DNA from 3 places in the Sinorhizobium sp. GQ132 genome. Region 3 is predicted to be linked to each of the others. Evidence: riboswitches for the same ligand, from Rfam matches in the RefSeq annotation. Region 3 holds a riboswitch; each other region holds the start of a gene.
What was found. Region 3 has a riboswitch for thiamine pyrophosphate ahead of thiB (thiamine ABC transporter substrate binding subunit). Riboswitches for the same ligand answer to the same signal wherever they lie in the genome.
Positions count from the first base shown of each region.

Region 1 (6,048 bases), on a different contig from region 3:
ACCACGACCTCTACCGAGCCGTCGGCCGCGGCCGCGTCTGGGTCATGGAGCAGCAGCCGGGGCCTGTGAACTGGGCGGCGCACAACCAGTCGCCGGCCGACGGCATGGTTCGGCTCTGGACCTGGCTCGCCTATGCCCATGGGGTCGACATGGTCTCTTATTTCCGCTGGCGCCAGGCGCCTTTCGCGCAGGAACAGTTTCACGCGGGCCTCCTTCTTCCAAACAGCGAGGCGGATCAGGGCTATCTTGAAGTCGCCGAAGTCGTCGCGGAAATGAAGCGCCTGCCCGGGGGAGAGGTGCGTGGCAAGGCGCAAGTCGCGATCCTTCTCGACTACGAATCGCGCTGGGCGACACGCGTCCTGCCGCAGGGGCGGAGCTATTCCGCTTCGGCGGTTGCGCTCGATTGGTATTCGACGGCGGCTCGTCTGGGCGTCGATGTGGATTTCATAGGCCAGCACTCGGACCTCGACGGATACAAGCTGATCCTCGCGCCGGATCTCGTCATTGCCGAGGAGGCTTTCGTCGAGCGGCTCGCGCGAGCGGACGCCAAGGTGGTCTTCGGCGCGCGCAGCGGCAGCAAGACGAAGGACATGCACATCCCCGAGGGACTGCCGCCGGGACCGCTGGCGAAGCTCATCGATATCAGCGTCTCGCGGGTCGAGTCGCTGCCGGAGTTTCATAGCGAGACCGTTCTCTACGGCAACGAGGCTTATCAGGCGGCCGGCTGGCGCGAGACGGTAAGGACGAACGAGACCGTTTTCGCAAGCTTCGACGGGGAGTATCGCAACGGCGCTCCGGCGCTCGTCGGCAACGACAAGGCACGCTATCTGGCCGTTGCGGCCAACGGCGCATTGCTCGACAAGGTGATCGGCGACGCGCTCGGCTGGGCTGGACTGGAAAGCCTGCCCGACCTCGGCGATCTTCGCGTGACGCGCCGCGGCAATCTCCGTTTCGCCTTCAATTTCGGCCGGATCCCCGCGGAGGTGCCCGCAGGGCCCTCGGCCGAGTTCTACCTGGGCGGCCGCACGCTGAAACCCGTCGATGTTGCGATCTGGAGGGAATGAACCCCGAGCATCGATGTAGCCGACCTTCAGGCAAGGTCACATCGTCGTGAGCTTGGACTGTACTTGATGACTTGTCGTGCCATTCGCCCTAGGTCGAACGCATGACCATGCTCGTTGTTACGTTCCTTGCGCTCTTCGGTTTCCACTCGGCGGCAGCCGCGCAGGATCAGTCCGTCACCACCTTGCTGACGGCCCTGGCGACCAGAGAAGAGTTGAACCCGCTGAAGACCGTGGTCGTTGCCAGGGACGGGGAGACGATTGCCGAGAAGGGTTATCGCGGCCACACGCCCTCGGAGTCGACCAACATCAAGTCGGCGTCGAAATCGATCGTATCCGCACTTGTGGGCATCGCGATCGGCAAGGGTCTGCTCGACGGCCCGGAGCAGAAGATCGCGCCGCTCCTGAAGGAAGACCTCCCGTCGCAGGCCGACCCCCGGATCAACGACATCACCATCGGCAACCTGCTTTCGATGCAAGCGGGACTGGGGCGCATGTCCGGACCGAATTACGGCCGCTGGGTGTCGAGCCGCAACTGGGTTCGTTTCGCACTGGCACAGCCCTTCGACGACGAGCCCGGAGGTCGGATGCTTTATTCGACCGCCTCGACCCATCTGCTCTCGGCAATACTGACCAAGGTCGGCGGCAAGTCGACACTGGCGCTTGCGCGCGAATGGCTCGGTCCTGTCGAGGGTTTCCGGATCGGCGCCTGGGAGCGGGATCCCCAGGGCATCTATCTCGGGGGCAACCAGATGGCGATGAGCGCGCGATCGCTGCTTGCCTTCGGTGAGCTCTATCGCAACCGCGGCCGCACCGCGGACGGACGGCAGGTCGTCCCGGCCGATTGGGTGGAGCTTTCCTGGCAGCCGCGCACGGCCTCCCGTTTTACCGGCGACGGCTACGGATATGGCTGGTTCACGCGCCGGATCGGCGACGAGGATGTGTATTACGCTTGGGGCTATGGCGGCCAGATGCTCTACATAGTGCCGTCCCTTGACCTGACCGTGGTCATGACGTCGGATGAAAGCGGCCCCTCGGCACGCAACGGCTATCGCGACGCTCTGCACGGGGTTCTGGCGGAGATCATCTCCATCGCCAAAGCGGATTGAGGCAGATGGTTCTGCTCTGTGCGCGTTAAACAACCATGTTAGCAAAAAGCGCCAAGGGCGCGTCAACCTTGATGAATTGACGCGCCTGATCGACTGACTCTTGGCGGCGGGTTTGCTTAGGCCGTCGGCTGCTTCGTCTTCCGGAGATAGGGAAGCACGGTGTCGAACGACCCGAAACGCTGCACGGCGTCCTCGTTGGAGACGGCGGCCGTGATGATGACGTCCTCGCCCTGCTGCCAGTTCGCGGGTGTTGCCACCTGATGCTTGGCGGTGAGCTGGATCGAGTCGATGGCGCGCAGGATCTCGTTGAAGTTGCGGCCGGTGGTCATCGGATAGGTGAGGATCAGCTTGATCTTCTTGTCGGGGCCGATGACGTAGACCGAACGCACGGTGGCGTTATCCGCAGGCGTCCGGCCCTCGGACGTCTCTCCGGCGCCGGCCGGCAGCATGTCGTAGAGCTTTGCCACCTTCAGATCGCGGTCGCCGATCAGCGGGTAGTCGACCTCGAAGCCGGTCGCGACCTTGATGTCGTTCTTCCACTTGGTGTGACTTTCGACCGGGTCGACCGAAATGCCGATGATCTTGACGCCGCGCTTGCGGAACTCCGGCTCGATGCCGGCCATGGCGCCGAGTTCCGTGGTGCAGACGGGAGTAAAGTTCTTCGGATGGGAGAAAAGGACAGCCCAGCCGTCGCCGATCCATTCATGGAAATTGATCGTGCCCTGCGTTGTCTCGGCGGTGAAATCAGGGGCGGTATCGTTGATGCGCAGACTCATGGCGTGTTCCCTCCTGTACGACGAAATTTTGCTAAGAATAACGCAATCGCCGCCGTTTTCGAGGAGGAAACGAGCGATTGACGGCGGCAGAAGGAATGACTGCATCATAGGTGGCCAGGCTGCGGGTATATTTTTGCCGGCTGGCCTAAAAGTCAGGTCTTACAAGCCTTTGCGCGGGTGCGTTGACATCGCTTTGCCACAGCCGCATAGATAGCGCATTCCGAGGGGAGCACCAGACGGTGCTGAGATGGCGTTGAGCCGGACCCTTGAACCTGATCCGGGTCATGCCGGCGTAGGAACGGAAAGAAGGCCGCCAGCGGCAAGTTCGCCTTTTCATCGCCTTTCCTGGATCTCCGTGATGTTCCGTCTGGAGATCGATCGATGACGTCCACTGCCGTACCGCTCGCAAGCATCATCTGCCCTCGTGCGAAGGAGGCCTGGGCATGACGGCGATTGCTCTCACCATCGCCGGCTCGGACTCCGGCGGCGGCGCCGGTATTCAGGCGGACCTCAAGACGTTTTCGGCGCTCGGCGTTTACGGCGCCAGCGTCATCACTGCGATCACGGCCCAGAACACCAGGGGCGTGACGGCCGTCGAGGATGTCTCCGCTGAAATCGTGTCGGCGCAGATGGACGCCGTCTTCTCCGATCTCGACGTGAAGGCCGTCAAGATCGGCATGGTCTCGCGTCGGGAAACGATCGCCGCCATTGCCGATGGATTGCGCCGGTCCGGAAAACGGGCCGTCGTGGATCCGGTCATGGTTGCGACCTCCGGCGACGCGTTGCTTCGGCCGGATGCCGTTACGGCGCTCATCGAAGAGCTGTTGCCGCTGGCGCTCGTCGCCACGCCCAATCTAGCCGAGGCCGCGCTGATGACCGGGCGCGCAATCGCCGAGGACGAGGCGGAGATGGCGCGCCAGGCGGAAGCGATCATGCGGACCGGCGCATATGCGGTTCTGGTCAAGGGCGGGCACCTGAAGGGCCGGAAGGCCACAGACCTCTTCTTCGACGGCGACACTCTTGTCCGCCTTCCCGCCGCGCGGATCGAGACGCGCAACGACCACGGCACCGGCTGCACCCTGTCGGCAGCCATTGCCGCCGGCCTTGCGAAAGGCTTGCCGCTGGTCGAAGCGGTGAGTGCCGCCAAGTCCTATCTGCATGCCGCAATCTTCGCGGCCGACCGCCTGGAGATAGGTCAGGGGCGCGGTCCGGTCCATCATTTCCACCGGTGGTGGGAAGATTGACTGCCGGGTGACGGCTCGGGGAGCTGAAGTGCCTCGCTATCGCCACTGTTGTTCAGCAGCATGACGGCGTCCATGGCTTCGATTGGCAATCGGTTCTCGCGATATGCATTTTCTTACCCGCCGGCTGGAGGCTTTCAACCGTGACGACCTGCCGGATTGGCGGCGGTCGCCTGGCAGGGTGCGGCGTTGTCTTTCGATGCTGCCGTCGCTGGTCGAATATTCGCTTTTCTATGCGCTGGCACTCGTTGCCCTTACGGCGGTCATCGCGCTAATGGCAGCCGCTTGGATCGTCGATCGCCGCAAGGTCTGACGGCGAAGGGCGAAAAGGCCGCGCACAGGTGGCGCGGCCGCGGTCGCCTCAAGCGGCGTTGTTTTCCGTAATCGTATTCTCGACGTAATATTTGCCGTAGCGGTGGCGGTATTTCTCCGCCCCGTCGAAGTCGCTGTATTTGCCGAGTTCGTTCATGTCCGTCTTGTTGAGGATGACGCCCAGCACCTTCGAGTTGATCAATGGTTCCGAGTTGAGCAGATCGCGTACGAGCCGCGAAGGCGTCCTTCCCCACTCGACCACGAAGAGAATACCGTCGGCAAGCGGCGCGAAAGCCTTGGCGTCGACGACGGGGGCGAGTGCGGCAAGATCGACGACGACGTAGTCGAAGGCGTTGCGGGCGTTCTCGATGAGGTTCGCCATGGCCGGGGAGGCGAGCAGTTCATTGCTCTGATGCCGCTGATGCGATGCGCCGCCGGCCGGAAGGATTGCGAGCTTGGTGCGCTGGTCCACCTTGATTCCGGCGGGCCAGGTGGCTTCTCCGGTCAGCGTTTCGACGAGCCCGGTGCGCGGGGCGGGCGTGATCATCTGAGTCAGTCCCGGCTTGCGTATATCGGCATCGATGAGCAGGGTCCGCTTGCCGCTCGCCGCCAGAAGTGCGGCGAAGTTCGCGGCAATGATCGACTTTCCCTCGTCCGGAAGGGCCGATGCAATGGCGATCACGCGGCTTTCGCTGCCGGCGAGCATCTGGTCGCAGGCAAGCTTGGCGTTGCGGAAGGTCTCCGCAAAGGTCGAACGCGGCGCATCGACGACGATGCGCGAAAGTCGTTGGAACGGCATCGTGTCGTCCACAGCTTCGTCGTGTCTTTTTACCGAGCCGAAATGCGCATGGACCAGTTGTGCCTTCTTCTTCATGCGCGTTCCGAGCAGCGGGACGTAGCCGAGCGAGCGATGGCCGAGGAGCGAGCGGATGTCGCCTTCCAGGCGGAAAGTCCGTTCGCGGAATTCGAGGAAGGCCGCGTAAGCCCCGCCGACCATCATGCCGAGCACGGCCGAAAGCGCGAGAGTCATCGTTTTCTTGGGGCTCGACGGCGACACGGGCACGCCGGCCTCGGAGATGACGCGCGCCTTGGCGATCGGGAAGGATTGCTGCTGCGTCGCCTGTTCGTAGCGGCCGAGATAGGATTCGTAGAGCGTCTTCAGAGCCGCTGCCTTCTGTTCGAGCTCCCTTAATTGAACGAGTTGCTCGCTGGCGTCGGAGGTCTTGCCGGCAATGCCCTGGATGCTCTTCCTGAGCGATGCCTCGCGCGACTGCGCGACCTCGTATTCGTTCTTGTAGCTTGCAGTGAGTTGCTGCAGTTCCTGGTAGATCTGCCGCGCGACATCCTCCTGCTCGGCGCGGAGCGATACGGCCTGCGGGTGGTCGGCGCCGAAATTATCCGAGACTTCCCGCTCGCGCTTGCCGACGGTGAGATAGCGGGTCCTAAGGTCACGGATCACCGAATTGTCACCCTCCTTTGAGGAAATGGTGGCGTTCTTGACCGCGTTCTCCGGTCCCTGGTCGACGATCGACTTGTACTGGTTGTAACG
Region 1 covers NZ_JCAXDX010000001.1:222,544-228,591, reverse strand. The annotation lists gene AC6CIG_RS00980 (beta-galactosidase) at 1-1,064, shown strand, start outside; gene AC6CIG_RS00975 (serine hydrolase domain-containing protein) at 1,166-2,170, shown strand; gene AC6CIG_RS00970 (peroxiredoxin) at 2,287-2,946, opposite strand; TPP riboswitch at 3,160-3,262, shown strand; gene thiD (bifunctional hydroxymethylpyrimidine kinase/phosphomethylpyrimidine kinase) at 3,390-4,190, shown strand; gene AC6CIG_RS00960 (hypothetical protein) at 4,294-4,500, shown strand; gene exoP (succinoglycan biosynthesis transport protein ExoP) at 4,549-6,048, opposite strand, start outside.
Region 1: it holds a riboswitch for thiamine pyrophosphate, as region 3 does, so the genes downstream of both, thiD (bifunctional hydroxymethylpyrimidine kinase/phosphomethylpyrimidine kinase) here and thiB (thiamine ABC transporter substrate binding subunit) in region 3, are expected to answer to the same signal.

Region 2 (6,048 bases), on a different contig from region 3:
GCCGTCAGCGTGAATGTCCCCGGTTTCGCGATGAACCGCGAAACTGCATCCATCACGTTCCGCAGCCGAGGCTCCTGCGCGGCAAATTGCTGCAGCATCACCGACGCCGTCATTTCCAGCATACCGCGTGCCTGATCCTCCGTCATGCCGTTTTGTTCGGCATAGACCTGTATCCCTTTGGCGGTGAAGCCCTTGTCCTCGATCTTCAGGCTTGCTTCCCGCGCGGTGAGGCCGAACAACGCCGCCTGCGCCTTGGCCGCGTCGCCCGAAAAGAAGTCGCCGCTCACGCCTCCCAGAAGGCCGGAGAGGGAAAAGCGGCCGATATCCTTTCCGCTCGTGGAAATATCCTTGATGACCAGAGTCTCGTTCGCTTCGTCCCAGGCGGCTTCGAGGTTGGAGGAGAGGACCAATTCGTTGAAGCCCAGCTTGCGAAGCTTGGCGAGAGTCTCGTCCTGCGTATGCTCCGGGATTTGAAGGGCGAAGTCCTGGTATCCGGCGCGGACGTCAGTCGGAATGCCGTTTCGCGGTTTCGCGAGCGCCAGCTCGTATCCCTTCATCGTGAAGCGGATGCGTTGCGGCCGATCGCCCTCTCCAGCATCCGGAGTGTCGTTGTATTCGTCCCAGTCTTCCACGCCGGTGCTCGAGTCAGGCAGATCGGCATCGATTCCCGCCACGCGGAACGTTCCGAACTCCGGCAGCAGCGTCGTGAAAGGGAAGTTCTCATGCTGCCCATCCTGCAGAGCGACGAACTTCTTCAGCGCTTCCACGCTGGGATCCCAGGAAAAGCCCGAAATGCTTGCTTCGGAGACTTTGACGTAGTCCGCGCCCTCCGCCATCGAGAAGCCATTCACCGACGCGTCAAGCTTCCGGCCATCCAGCTCGAGCGCGAGGCGATCCACCGCAAGCCTGATCCTCTCGCCCTCTTCACCATCCTTGTCCGGCGCGTCGATCTTCAGACCCAGCATTTCCATGTCGGCCTTCCTCGTCAAATCGGCGACCGACAGAATCCGGGCGAAATAGTCTTGACGCTCCGCCACGGGCAGATCCTCGGGCGACGAGACCGAGTTGAGCTTCTCTAGAGTCTCGCGAAGCGGCTCGTCCAGCATCCGCATGCTTACGCCGCTGCTGCGAACCTCGTCATAGCCGAAGCTCGCCTCGCCATCCGAGAAGGCTATATCCTTGATCGAGAATGGCCCATAGACAGGCCTTGCCTGCTCGTCGCCCGGCCCGGCTTTTTCAGTATAGATGCGGGCCAGATAGGCGGCATCGACGTCCTGCCCCGTCATGGCTCCGAGGGAGCCCGTCAGCCGCCTCTTCTCGCCGCCCTCTCCATCGGAGGCGCCTATGCCGGCTTCGAAGCTCGCACCACTCGCCGAATAGCGCGCGATGCGGCCATCCACGATACCTTCCGAGACCACGTTCTTGTAGACCAGCTTCTGCTCGCTACCGGCAACCGTCTGCGTGATGATCACCTCAGGGGCGGCGACGCTCTTTGCCGTAAAAAGCGCCAACTGTTTCGGCAGCGAAAGATCGCTTCCCGCGCCGAACATTTGCGCCAGCGTGTCGCGACCGAACTCCGCCTGCTCGACGATCACCTTCGGCACGGCGATCTTGCCCGGGCGCATATCGAGGTCCACGCCGCTGACCTCGAGCATGCCGTCCAGGAACAGGATCCTGGGCCGCCCGTCGATCGCGGCGACGCGAAGTTCGGATCCTTCCTTCAGCGGCAGCGTCAGGTCGCGCAGGTGAATGCGCCCGAAGAAGTCCGCTTCGACCGTGCCCACTCTGCCGCCCCGTTCGGCGATCAGCCTGCTCACGCTCTTTTCGACAGCGATCTTGTAACCGGTCGCGCCTGCGGCCGCGATTGCGATGACCGCAACAGCCGCCCAAAGCGCCTTGCGTCCCCTTTTCATGGTCCCCGTCTCCGCCTGCCCCAAGACCTTCACCCCTTTTCGCTATGCGCATCATGGCGCTTCAGACTCGGACGGTAAGTAGATTTAGAACTTTGCATTTGCAAGCATGGCGCGAGCCCTGCGCACGGGATTTAGCCGGTGCAAAAACCATCTTGACGCCGCGGCGATAACCGTCCCTAATTGCGCCATTCACCAGGGGGGTCCCGGCAAGGGGCTGAGATACTGCTAGCGCGCGCAGTGACCCGTTGAACCTGATCCAGTTCATACTGGCGTAGGGACGGTGCAGACGTGCAGCAGCCAGGATTCCGTTTACCGGCAATTCATCGGCGATACGTCTTTTCATCCTTCCGGCTTCAGAACTGGGTCTCCAACGCGAAAACATTGGAGCCTCAAGATGAATCTAATCAAGCCTCTCGCCGCTGCGCCCTCGGTCACGCAAGGACCGCTCCCGGCATCCCGCAAGGTTTACAAGCCGGGCGAGATCCACACGGACATCCGCGTGCCGATGCGCGAGATCGCGCTGCATCCGACCTCCGGCGAGCCGCCGGTGACTGTTTACGATTCCTCCGGCCCCTACACGGTCGAAAACGTGGATATCCGCATCGACGCGGGCCTGCCGCGCCTTCGCAGCGACTGGGTTCTCAAGCGCGGCGATGTCGAGAGCTACGACGGCCGTGCGGTGAAGGCCGAAGACAATGGCTTTGCGACCGGTGAAAGGCTGACGCCGGAATTCCCGATTCGTCACCAACCGCTCAAGGCTAAGCCGGGAAAAGCGGTAACCCAGCTCGCCTATGCCCGCGCCGGCATCGTCACGCCGGAAATGGAGTTCATCGCCATCCGCGAAAATCTCGGCCGGAAGGCCGCGAAGGAGGCGCTCGCCCGAGACGGCGAAAGCTTCGGTGCCTCGGTCCCCGATTTCGTGACGCCGGAATTCGTGCGCCAGGAAGTGGCGAGCGGCCGCGCCATCATTCCGGCCAATATTAACCACCCGGAAGCCGAGCCGATGATCATCGGCCGCAACTTCCTGGTGAAGATCAACGCGAATATCGGCAATTCCGCCGTCACCTCATCGATGGCCGAGGAGGTCGAGAAGATGGTCTGGGCGACGCGCTGGGGCGCCGACACGGTCATGGACCTTTCCACCGGCCGCAACATTCACAACATCCGCGAATGGATCATCCGCAATTCGCCGGTACCGATCGGCACCGTGCCGCTCTACCAGGCGCTGGAAAAGGTAAACGGCATCGCCGAGGATCTTTCCTGGGAGGTCTTCCGCGACACGCTGATCGAGCAGGCGGAACAGGGCGTCGACTATTTCACCATCCATGCCGGGGTCAGGCTTCACTATATCCCGCTCACCGTGGATCGCGTCACGGGCATCGTTTCGCGCGGCGGCTCGATCATGGCGAAGTGGTGCCTGCATCACCACCGCGAGAGCTTCCTCTACGAGCATTTCGAGGAGATCTGCGACATCTGCCGCGCCTATGACGTTTCCTTCTCGCTCGGCGACGGCCTGCGTCCCGGCTCCATCGCCGACGCCAACGACCGGGCCCAGTTCGCCGAGCTCGAAACGCTCGGCGAACTGACGAAGATCGCCTGGGCCAAGGATTGCCAGGTGATGATCGAAGGGCCGGGCCATGTGCCCATGCACAAGATCAAGGAGAACATGGACAAGCAGCTCGCCGTCTGCGGAGAAGCGCCCTTCTATACGCTCGGGCCGCTCACCACCGATATCGCGCCCGGCTACGACCACATTACGTCAGGCATTGGCGCGGCTATGATCGGCTGGTTCGGCACCGCCATGCTTTGCTACGTGACGCCGAAGGAACATCTGGGCCTGCCCGACCGCAACGACGTCAAGACCGGCGTGATCACCTACAAGATCGCCGCTCATGCCGCCGATCTCGCCAAAGGACACCCGGCCGCCCGAACCCGCGACGACGCGCTGTCGCGAGCCCGCTTCGAGTTCCGCTGGGAGGATCAGTTCAACCTCTCGCTCGACCCCGAGACCGCGCGCAATTTCCACGACGAGACGCTGCCGAAGGAGGCGCACAAGGTCGCGCATTTCTGCTCCATGTGCGGACCTAAATTCTGTTCGATGCGGATTTCCCACGATATCCGCGCCGAGGCGCAGAAGGAGGGCCTCGAGGCAATGGCCGCCAGATATCGCGACGGCGGCGACCTCTATATGCCGGTCGATGAAAGCAAGGCCGCGCCCGCTGGAGAATGAGATGCGCGTGCTGATCAGAGGGGCCGGCGTCGCCGGCCTCACCGCCGCCCATGAACTTCTCGGGCGCGGCGCCGCAGTGACGATCATGGAAAATGCCGCCGGCTTTACCGGGGCCGCTTCCTGGTATGCGGGCGGCATGCTCGCTCCCTGGTGCGAGCGCGAAAGTGCCGAGGAAACCGTCCTGAGGCTGGGGATCGGCGCCGCCGACTGGTGGGAAGCCGCGCTCCCTGCCGGTTCCGTGCATCGCAACGGCACGCTCGTCGTTGCGCAACCCCGTGACGGAGCCGAACTCAAACGCTTCGCCTCCCGCACCTCCGGCTTCCGCTCGCTCGATGCAGAGGAGATCACAGCGCTGGAGCCGGCTCTCGCCGGCCGTTTCCGGCAGGCGCTGTTCTTTCCGCAGGAGGCGCATCTCGACCCGCGCCGGGCACTCTCGGCGCTCCGGCAAGGGCTGACGGCACGCGGCGCGGTATTCGCCGGCGAGGACATGGACGATCGCGATTTCGCGCTCACCGTCGATTGCACCGGCGCGTCAAGGATCGGCGAGATCGACGGGCTACGCGGGGTGCGCGGCGAGATGGCCTATCTGCAGACGGACGAGGTGACGCTCTCGCGCCCCGTGCGCGTGCTGCATCCCCGCATCCCGCTCTATATCGTCCCACGCGGCGGCGGGCTCTTCATGTGTGGCGCGACGATGATCGAGAGCGACGACGCCGGCCCGATCACCACCCGCTCGCTGATGGAACTGCTGAACGCCGCCTATGCGCTCCATCCGGCTTTCGCCGAAGCGCGCCTGATCGAGACCGGCACGGGCGTACGCCCCGCCTTTGCCGACAACCTGCCGCGGGTCTCGCGGCGCGAAAACAGGATTACCGTCAACGGCCTCTATCGTCATGGCTTCCTGCTCTCCCCGGCCACGGCCCGGGAAGTGGCGGCGCTGGCCCTGGGCGACGAGACACGCAAAGGAGATTTCCGATGAAGCTGACCGTCAATGGCGAGGAACACGACCTTCTGGCCGTTACACTCGCCGAGGTCTTGCAGCGCCTCGAATTCGAGGGCGACTGGCTGGCGACCGCCGTCAACGGCGAACTGGTCCAGAAGGCAGACCGATCCAGCTACCGGCTGCAGGACAGCGACCGGATCGAGATTCTGTCGCCGATGCAGGGAGGCTGACGATGCCGCTATTCTATGGAACAGAAATCCGGTCGAGACTGCTGCTCGGAACCGCCCGCTATCCCTCGCCGACCGTGCTCGCCGAGGCGGTGCGGCGGTCGGGCACCGATATCGTCACGGTCTCGCTCCGCCGCGAGACGGCCGGCGGGCGGCAGGGCGGCGCCTTCTTCGAGCTGATCCGCGAACTCGGCGTGCGCGTGCTGCCGAACACGGCCGGCTGCCATTCGGTCTCGGAGGCGGTGCTGACCGCGAAGATGGCACGCGAGGTTTTCGGCACGAGTTGGATCAAGCTCGAAGTGATCGGTCACCAGGACACATTGCAGCCGGACGTCTTCGGCCTCGTCGAGGGGGCCCGCATCCTCACCGGGGAAGGTTTCCAGGTCTTTCCCTATACGACGGACGACCTCGTCGTCGCCGAAAGGCTGCTGGAGGCGGGCTGCCGGGTGCTGATGCCCTGGTGCGCGCCGATCGGCAGCGCCATGGGACCGCAGAACGTTCAGGGCTTGCGCGCCATGCGCGCGGAATTTTCCGACGTGCCGCTGATCGTCGACGCCGGCATCGGCCGCCCGTCCCATGCGACGACGGTCATGGAGCTCGGCTACGACGCGGTCCTGCTAAACACCGCCGTTGCCGGCGCTGCCGACCCCGCCGCCATGGCCGAAGCCTTCGCCAAGGCGATCGATGCCGGGCACGCGGCTCACGGCGCCGGCATGCTCGAGCCGCGCGACATGG
Region 2 covers NZ_JCAXDX010000001.1:621,873-627,920, forward strand. The annotation lists gene AC6CIG_RS02830 (aq_1923 C-terminal domain) at 1-1,937, opposite strand, end outside; TPP riboswitch at 2,098-2,209, shown strand; gene thiC (phosphomethylpyrimidine synthase ThiC) at 2,308-4,143, shown strand; gene thiO (glycine oxidase ThiO) at 4,145-5,122, shown strand; gene thiS (sulfur carrier protein ThiS) at 5,119-5,316, shown strand; gene AC6CIG_RS02850 (thiazole synthase) at 5,319-6,048, shown strand, end outside.
Region 2: it holds a riboswitch for thiamine pyrophosphate, as region 3 does, so the genes downstream of both, thiC (phosphomethylpyrimidine synthase ThiC) here and thiB (thiamine ABC transporter substrate binding subunit) in region 3, are expected to answer to the same signal.

Region 3 (6,048 bases):
CTGATGTGGCGGGCAATCATGGCACTGATGATCGGCTACTCGGCCTTCATCGCCGAAGTCTTCCGCGCCGGCATCCAGTCGGTCGACAAGGGCCAGGTGGAGGCGGCAAAGGCGCTCGGGCTCTCCCGCTACCAGCGCTTTCGCCTCGTCGTCTTTCCGCAGGCGATACGCGTCATCCTGCCGCCGCTCGGCAACGACTTCGTGGCAATGGTGAAGGATTCCTCCCTCGTCTCGGTGCTCGGCGTCGCCGACATTACCCAGATGGGCAAGGTCTATGCCTCGGGTTCCTTCCGCTTTTTCGAGACCTATTCCATCGTCGCCTATGTCTATCTCGTGCTGACGATAGGACTGTCGCTGGCCCTTCGGGCGGTCGAGCGGCGGTTGAGGCGGTCGCAAGTCCGGTAGGCAGAAGGGGTACCGCACCTCCGACGCTGCCGTCACAGTTCCGCCCGCTCAGCCCTCGATCTCCTCGCGCAGCATTTCCAGTTCGAGCCATTCCTCTTCCATGCGCGTGAGGTCCGTCCTGAGCTTCTCGAGCTCGGCGGCGAGCCTGGCAAAGCCGTTCGGGTCGCGCGAGAATAGGTCGGGATCCGCCATCTTCTCTTCTCGCTTCGCGATCTCCGCCTCCGATCTGGCAATCTCCTTCGGCAGGTTCTCGAGTGCGAATTTCTGCTTGAAGGAGAGCTTGGCCTTCGCCTTCTGAGGTTCGCTCGGCAAGGGGGAGGCGCCGCTCGATCTGGCCTTTTCGGCTTTTTCGTTCCGGCGCCTTTCCTCGACTGCGCCGCGGCGCTGCGCCATCATGTCGGAGTAGCCGCCGGCATATTCGATCCAGCGACCATCGGGCGCCTCCGGGTTGGCCGGCGCGATGGTCGAGGTCACGGTCCGGTCGAGGAAATCGCGGTCGTGGCTGACCAGGATCACCGTTCCGGAAAATCCGGCAACGATCTCCTGCAGCAGATCCAGCGTCTCGATATCGAGATCGTTGGTCGGTTCGTCGAGGATCAGGAGGTTGGTCGGGCGTGCCAGGATGCGGGCGAGCATGAGACGCGCGCGTTCGCCGCCGGACAGATCGCGGATGGGCGTTCGCGCCTGCTCCGGCTGGAAGAGGAATTCCTTCATGTAGCCGGTGACATGGCGCTGCTCGCCATTGACGAGGAGGGTCTCGCCGCGCCCGTCGGTCAGATAATGCGCCAGCGTCTCGTCGAGGTTCAGTTCCTCGCGTTTCTGGTCGAGCGTGGCGATCTCCAAATTGGTGCCCAGTTTGACGCTGCCCGTGTCCGGCGCGAGCTGACCGGTCAGGAGCTTCAGCAGCGTCGTCTTGCCGGCGCCGTTCGGCCCGACGAGGCCGATGCGGTCGCCGCGGTGGACACGGATCGAGAACGCCGCGACGATCGTGCGATCGCCATAGGCCTTGGTGATCTTTTCCGCCTCGATGACGAGCTTGCCCGATTCCCTGGCGTCGGCAACGGTGGCCTGGACCGTACCCTGCGGCCCCTTGTGCCCGCGATGGCGGGCGCGCATGTCCTGCAGCTCCCCGAGCCGACGCATGTTGCGCTTGCGCCTTGCGGTCACGCCGTAGCGCAGCCAGTGCTCTTCGCGCTCGATCGCCTTACCGAGCTTGTGCTGCTCGAGCTCTTCCGCCTCCAGCACCTCGTCGCGCCAGGCCTCGAAATGCGCAAAGCCGCGATCGAGGCGGCGCGATTGGCCGCGGTCCAGCCAGACCGTCGCCGTCGATACCTTTTCGAGGAAGCGACGGTCGTGCGAGATCAGCACCAGCGCCGAACGGCTGCGGACGAGCTCGTCTTCCAGCCATTCGATCGTCGGCAGATCGAGATGGTTCGTCGGCTCGTCGAGAAGCAGAATGTCGGGCTCCGGCGCAAGCACACGGGCAAGGGCGGCACGACGTGCCTCGCCGCCGGAAAGGCGCGTCGGCTCTTCCTCCCCGGTCAGCCCCAGATGCTGCAGCAGGTAGGCGACCCGGTAGGGATCGTCGCCTGGCCCGAGGCCGGCTTCGGCATAGGCCTGAACCGTATCGAAGCCGTCGAAGTCGGGCGCCTGGTGCAGATAGCGGATCGTCACCGATGGATGCCGGAAGATCTCGCCCGACTGGGGTTCTGCAATTCCGGCGGCGATCTTCATCAGCGTCGATTTGCCCGAACCATTGCGGCCTACGAGGCAGATGCGATCGCCGGGCTCGACCTGCAGGCCCGCACCCGCAAGCAGCGGCGTGCCGCCGAAGGTCAGTAGAATGTCGTCAAGCTTCAGGATGGGAGGCGCCAAGGCATCAGGCTCCGGAAAGATCATAGGGGCGGGCGAGAACGACGGCCCGGCCGGATTTCAGGGTCAGGCGGACCGTGCCATCCGCGATGTTCGAAATGGTGCGCGACGAGCCGAAGGGCAAATGAAAATCCTTCAGCGGGTAGCGCACGTTCTCGATCGAAAGACCGTCAAGATCGGCAAAGCCGAGGATCGAGAAGAGGCTGCCTTTCGGCAGCTCGATCTCCTGCGAGCCGGGCAGCAGCGGATAGGCCTCCTCCTCGCCGGAGGTCATCATCACCGCAACGCCGCTCTGGGCAAGCGCGACGGTACCGAGGAGATGCAGGAAAGCATGGTCGCTGCGCGCGCCGCCGAGTCCGCCCGCGAAGACGAGCGAGGTCGCGCCACGCTCGAGGGCTGCCTCGACGGCGATCTCCCCGTCGGTCGCGTTCTTGGCAGCTGGATGGCGTTCGCGCGGGACGCCGGCAAACTCCGCCAGAAGCGCCTCATCCGTGGAATCGAAATCGCCGACCCAGAGATCGGGAACGATCCCCAGCGTCCTTGCATGGCGCATGCCGCCGTCGGCGGCGACGAAGCGGCTGCCTTCGAGCTGTCGAGCGAGCCGGTCTGTCGGCGTCAGCGCGCCGCCGAGCAGGATGGTGAAGGGTGATCGGGTCATGGCAGAAGCCCATAGCGCAAAGCAGCGGCGAAGGAAAAGGGCTCCGGCTGCTGTTTTGCGAACGCATGCTGCGCGGATCAGGTTCCGGACGCCGGATCCCCGGGAAAGAGCATGCCGTCGTAGATGCCGGGCGTCGACCCGGCGATCTCCACCGCACCCACCGCACGGGCATAGAATTCGGCAGGGCCGACGCCGCCGATGATCGCATATGCATAGCCGGCGGCGCGCATGGATAGCAGGCTTTCGACGAGCAGGGCCTCGCCGATGCCCTTGCCGCGCATAGTCGCGTCGACTCCGGTCGGACCGAAGAAGCCGAGCGCGGTTACGTCATGGCAGGCAAAGCCCACGATCCGGTCCCGATGGTGAGCGACATGGATGCGCGCCGGCGTCGAGGAGAAGGCGGTTTCGGCCTCGCCGGCCCACCCGGTCCCGAAGCGCTCCTCGATCCAGGGAATGACGGCCCGCCGCTCGGCCGCAAGCGCCCGGCGGATGCGGATGTCGGGGTCGAGACGCGATGGGCGGCCCTCGGGCAAGGCATAGAGGCGGACGAGCATGTCTGGCATGAAATTGTCTCCGCTTTCGGCGAACAAACTGCGCCGGCAATTGTTTGACTTTTAATAGCGCGGCTGACGCGGACGGCAAACGCCCCTGCTGAAACTCAGCTTGCCTAAGCCGTCGCCGGAAGCTAAATCTCTTGCTGCTCTAACGGGGTGCCCTGGTCGGCTTTTGCGACCGTGGCTGAGAGGCTTCGAGCCAACCCGCGGAACCTGATCCGGCTCATACCGGCGGAGGGATTAGAAGCGATCGGACCGATACGCGCTTTTCCCATGCAGCAACAACAAAGGGAGAGGTGCCAGAATGTCCAATTCACTCCATCGAAAGATCCTTGGCCGGCTTGCGATCGCCGCAGCTTCGATCGCGGTATTTTCCGTGAGCGCGGCGGCCGCGGAAAAAACCCTGACGGTCTATACCTATGAGAGCTTCATCACCGAATGGGGGCCGGGCGCCAAGGTGGCGGAAGCGTTCGAGAAGACCTGCGACTGCAAGGTCGACTATGTAGGCGTTGCCGACGGGGTCGAACTCCTGACGCGGCTGAAGCTCGAAGGTCAGGGATCCAAGGCCGACATCGTACTCGGTCTCGACACCAATCTGGTGGCGGAGGCGAAAGCGACCGGCTTCTTCGCGCCGCACGGCGCCGATACCGCCTCCGTCAAGGTCCCGGGCGGCTTCTCCGACGACACCTTCATACCGTATGACTACGGCCATTTCGCCGTTGTCTACGACACCGAGACGCTGAAGGATCCACCGAAGAGCCTCAAGGAACTGGTCGAGGGCGATCCGTCGCAGAAGATCGTCATCGAGGACCCGCGGACCTCAACCCCCGGCCTCGGCCTCCTGCTGTGGGTGAAGTCGGTCTATGGCGACCAGGCCGGCCAGGCCTGGGCGAAGCTCAAGGACCGCGTCCTGACGGTCACGCCGGGCTGGTCGGAAGCCTATGGCCTCTTCACGAAGGGCGAGGCCCCGATGGTTCTCTCCTACACGACCTCGCCCGCCTATCACATGGTGGCGGAAAACACCGAGCGCTACCAGGCGGCCCCCTTCGCCGAAGGCCATTATATCCAGATCGAAGTCGCCGCATTGACGAAGAACGCGAAGGACCCGGAGCTCGCGCGGAACTTCCTGACCTTCATGATCGGTCCGGAATTCCAGTCGATCATCCCGACGACCAACTGGATGATGCCGGTGACCGCGACCAAGGAGCCGCTGCCGGAAGCCTTCAGCAAGCTCGTCGACCCGCAAAAGACGCTCCTCATTCCCTCCGAGGAGGTCGCCGCCAACCGCAAGGCCTGGGTCGACGAATGGCTGGCCGCCATGAGCCGGAACTGAGGCCGGATTGTCCGGCACGAAGGAAAGCAAGATGACAATCGCCGCCGGGGCCTTCGCCTTCGGCGGCATCCTGCTTTTCGTCGGCCTCGCCGGCGCGGCACTGCTTGCCCAGTCGGTCGGCAGCGCCGGCGCCGGTCCGCTTTTCGATGCCTATATCTGGCGCATCACACGCTTCACGCTGCTGCAGGCCAGCCTCTCGACGCTTCTTGCCATCCTTTTCGCGATACCGGTGGCCCGGGCACTTGCCCGCCAGGCTTCGTTCCCCGGCCGCATCTGGGTGCTGCGGCTTCTGGCGCTGCCACTCGGCCTGCCGGCGATCGTCGCCGCACTCGGGCTGATCGAAATCTGGGGCCGGCAGGGGCTCTTGAACAGGGTGCTTTCGGCAGGCGGGCTGGAGCAGCCGGTCAGCATCTATGGCCTCTCCGGCATTCTCATTGCCCATGTCTTCTTCAACATGCCGCTCGCCGCACGCTTGATGCTTGCCGGCATCGAGCGCATTCCGGCCGAATACTGGCGCAGCTGCGCCAATCTCGGCATGGGTTCCTTCGCCACCTTTCGCTTCATAGAGTGGCCGGTGATCCGTGGATTGCTTCCCGGCATCGCCGGGCTCATCTTCATGCTCTGCGCCACCAGCTTCACGCTCGTGCTGACGCTTGGCGGGGGGCCGGCCGCGAGCACGCTCGAAGTGGCGATCTACCAGGCGCTGCGCTTCGACTTCGACCCGCCGCGGGCGATCGCCCTTTCGGCGCTTCAGGTCGCCCTTACCGGAGCGCTGCTTCTCGTCTTGAAATTGATCGCGCCGCCGCCGCTGGAGGGAGAGACGAGCGGCAGTGCCATCCGGCGTTTCGACGGCGCGAGCGGTCTGTCGCGGCTTGCCGACCGCATCTGGCTGGTGCTCGCCGTCGTCCTCATCGGCCTGCCCTTTGCGGCTATCGCCTATAGTGGATCGAAGGCCGACCTCGTCCGTCTCGTGAACGAGCCGGCATTCCGTCGGGCGCTCGCCATGAGCGCGACGATCGCCCTTGTCTCCGCCACGATTTCGGTCGTCATCGCGGCGCTGATGATCCGTACCGAACGCCTCGCGCTGGCGCGCCGGCGCCCGGGGCCGGCGGCTCGCCTCTTTGCCGGAGGGATCGGCGCAAGCACCTCCTTCATACTGCTCGTGCCTCCCGTCGTGCTCGGCGCCGGATGGTTCCTGCTCCTGAGGCCGTTCGGCGACGTCGCCC
Region 3 covers NZ_JCAXDX010000008.1:86,867-92,914, forward strand. The annotation lists gene AC6CIG_RS20460 (amino acid ABC transporter permease) at 1-405, shown strand, start outside; gene AC6CIG_RS20465 (ABC-F family ATP-binding cassette domain-containing protein) at 454-2,280, opposite strand; gene AC6CIG_RS20470 (thiamine diphosphokinase) at 2,285-2,935, opposite strand; gene AC6CIG_RS20475 (GNAT family N-acetyltransferase) at 3,013-3,498, opposite strand; TPP riboswitch at 3,632-3,746, shown strand; gene thiB (thiamine ABC transporter substrate binding subunit) at 3,794-4,822, shown strand; gene thiP (thiamine/thiamine pyrophosphate ABC transporter permease ThiP) at 4,830-6,048, shown strand, end outside.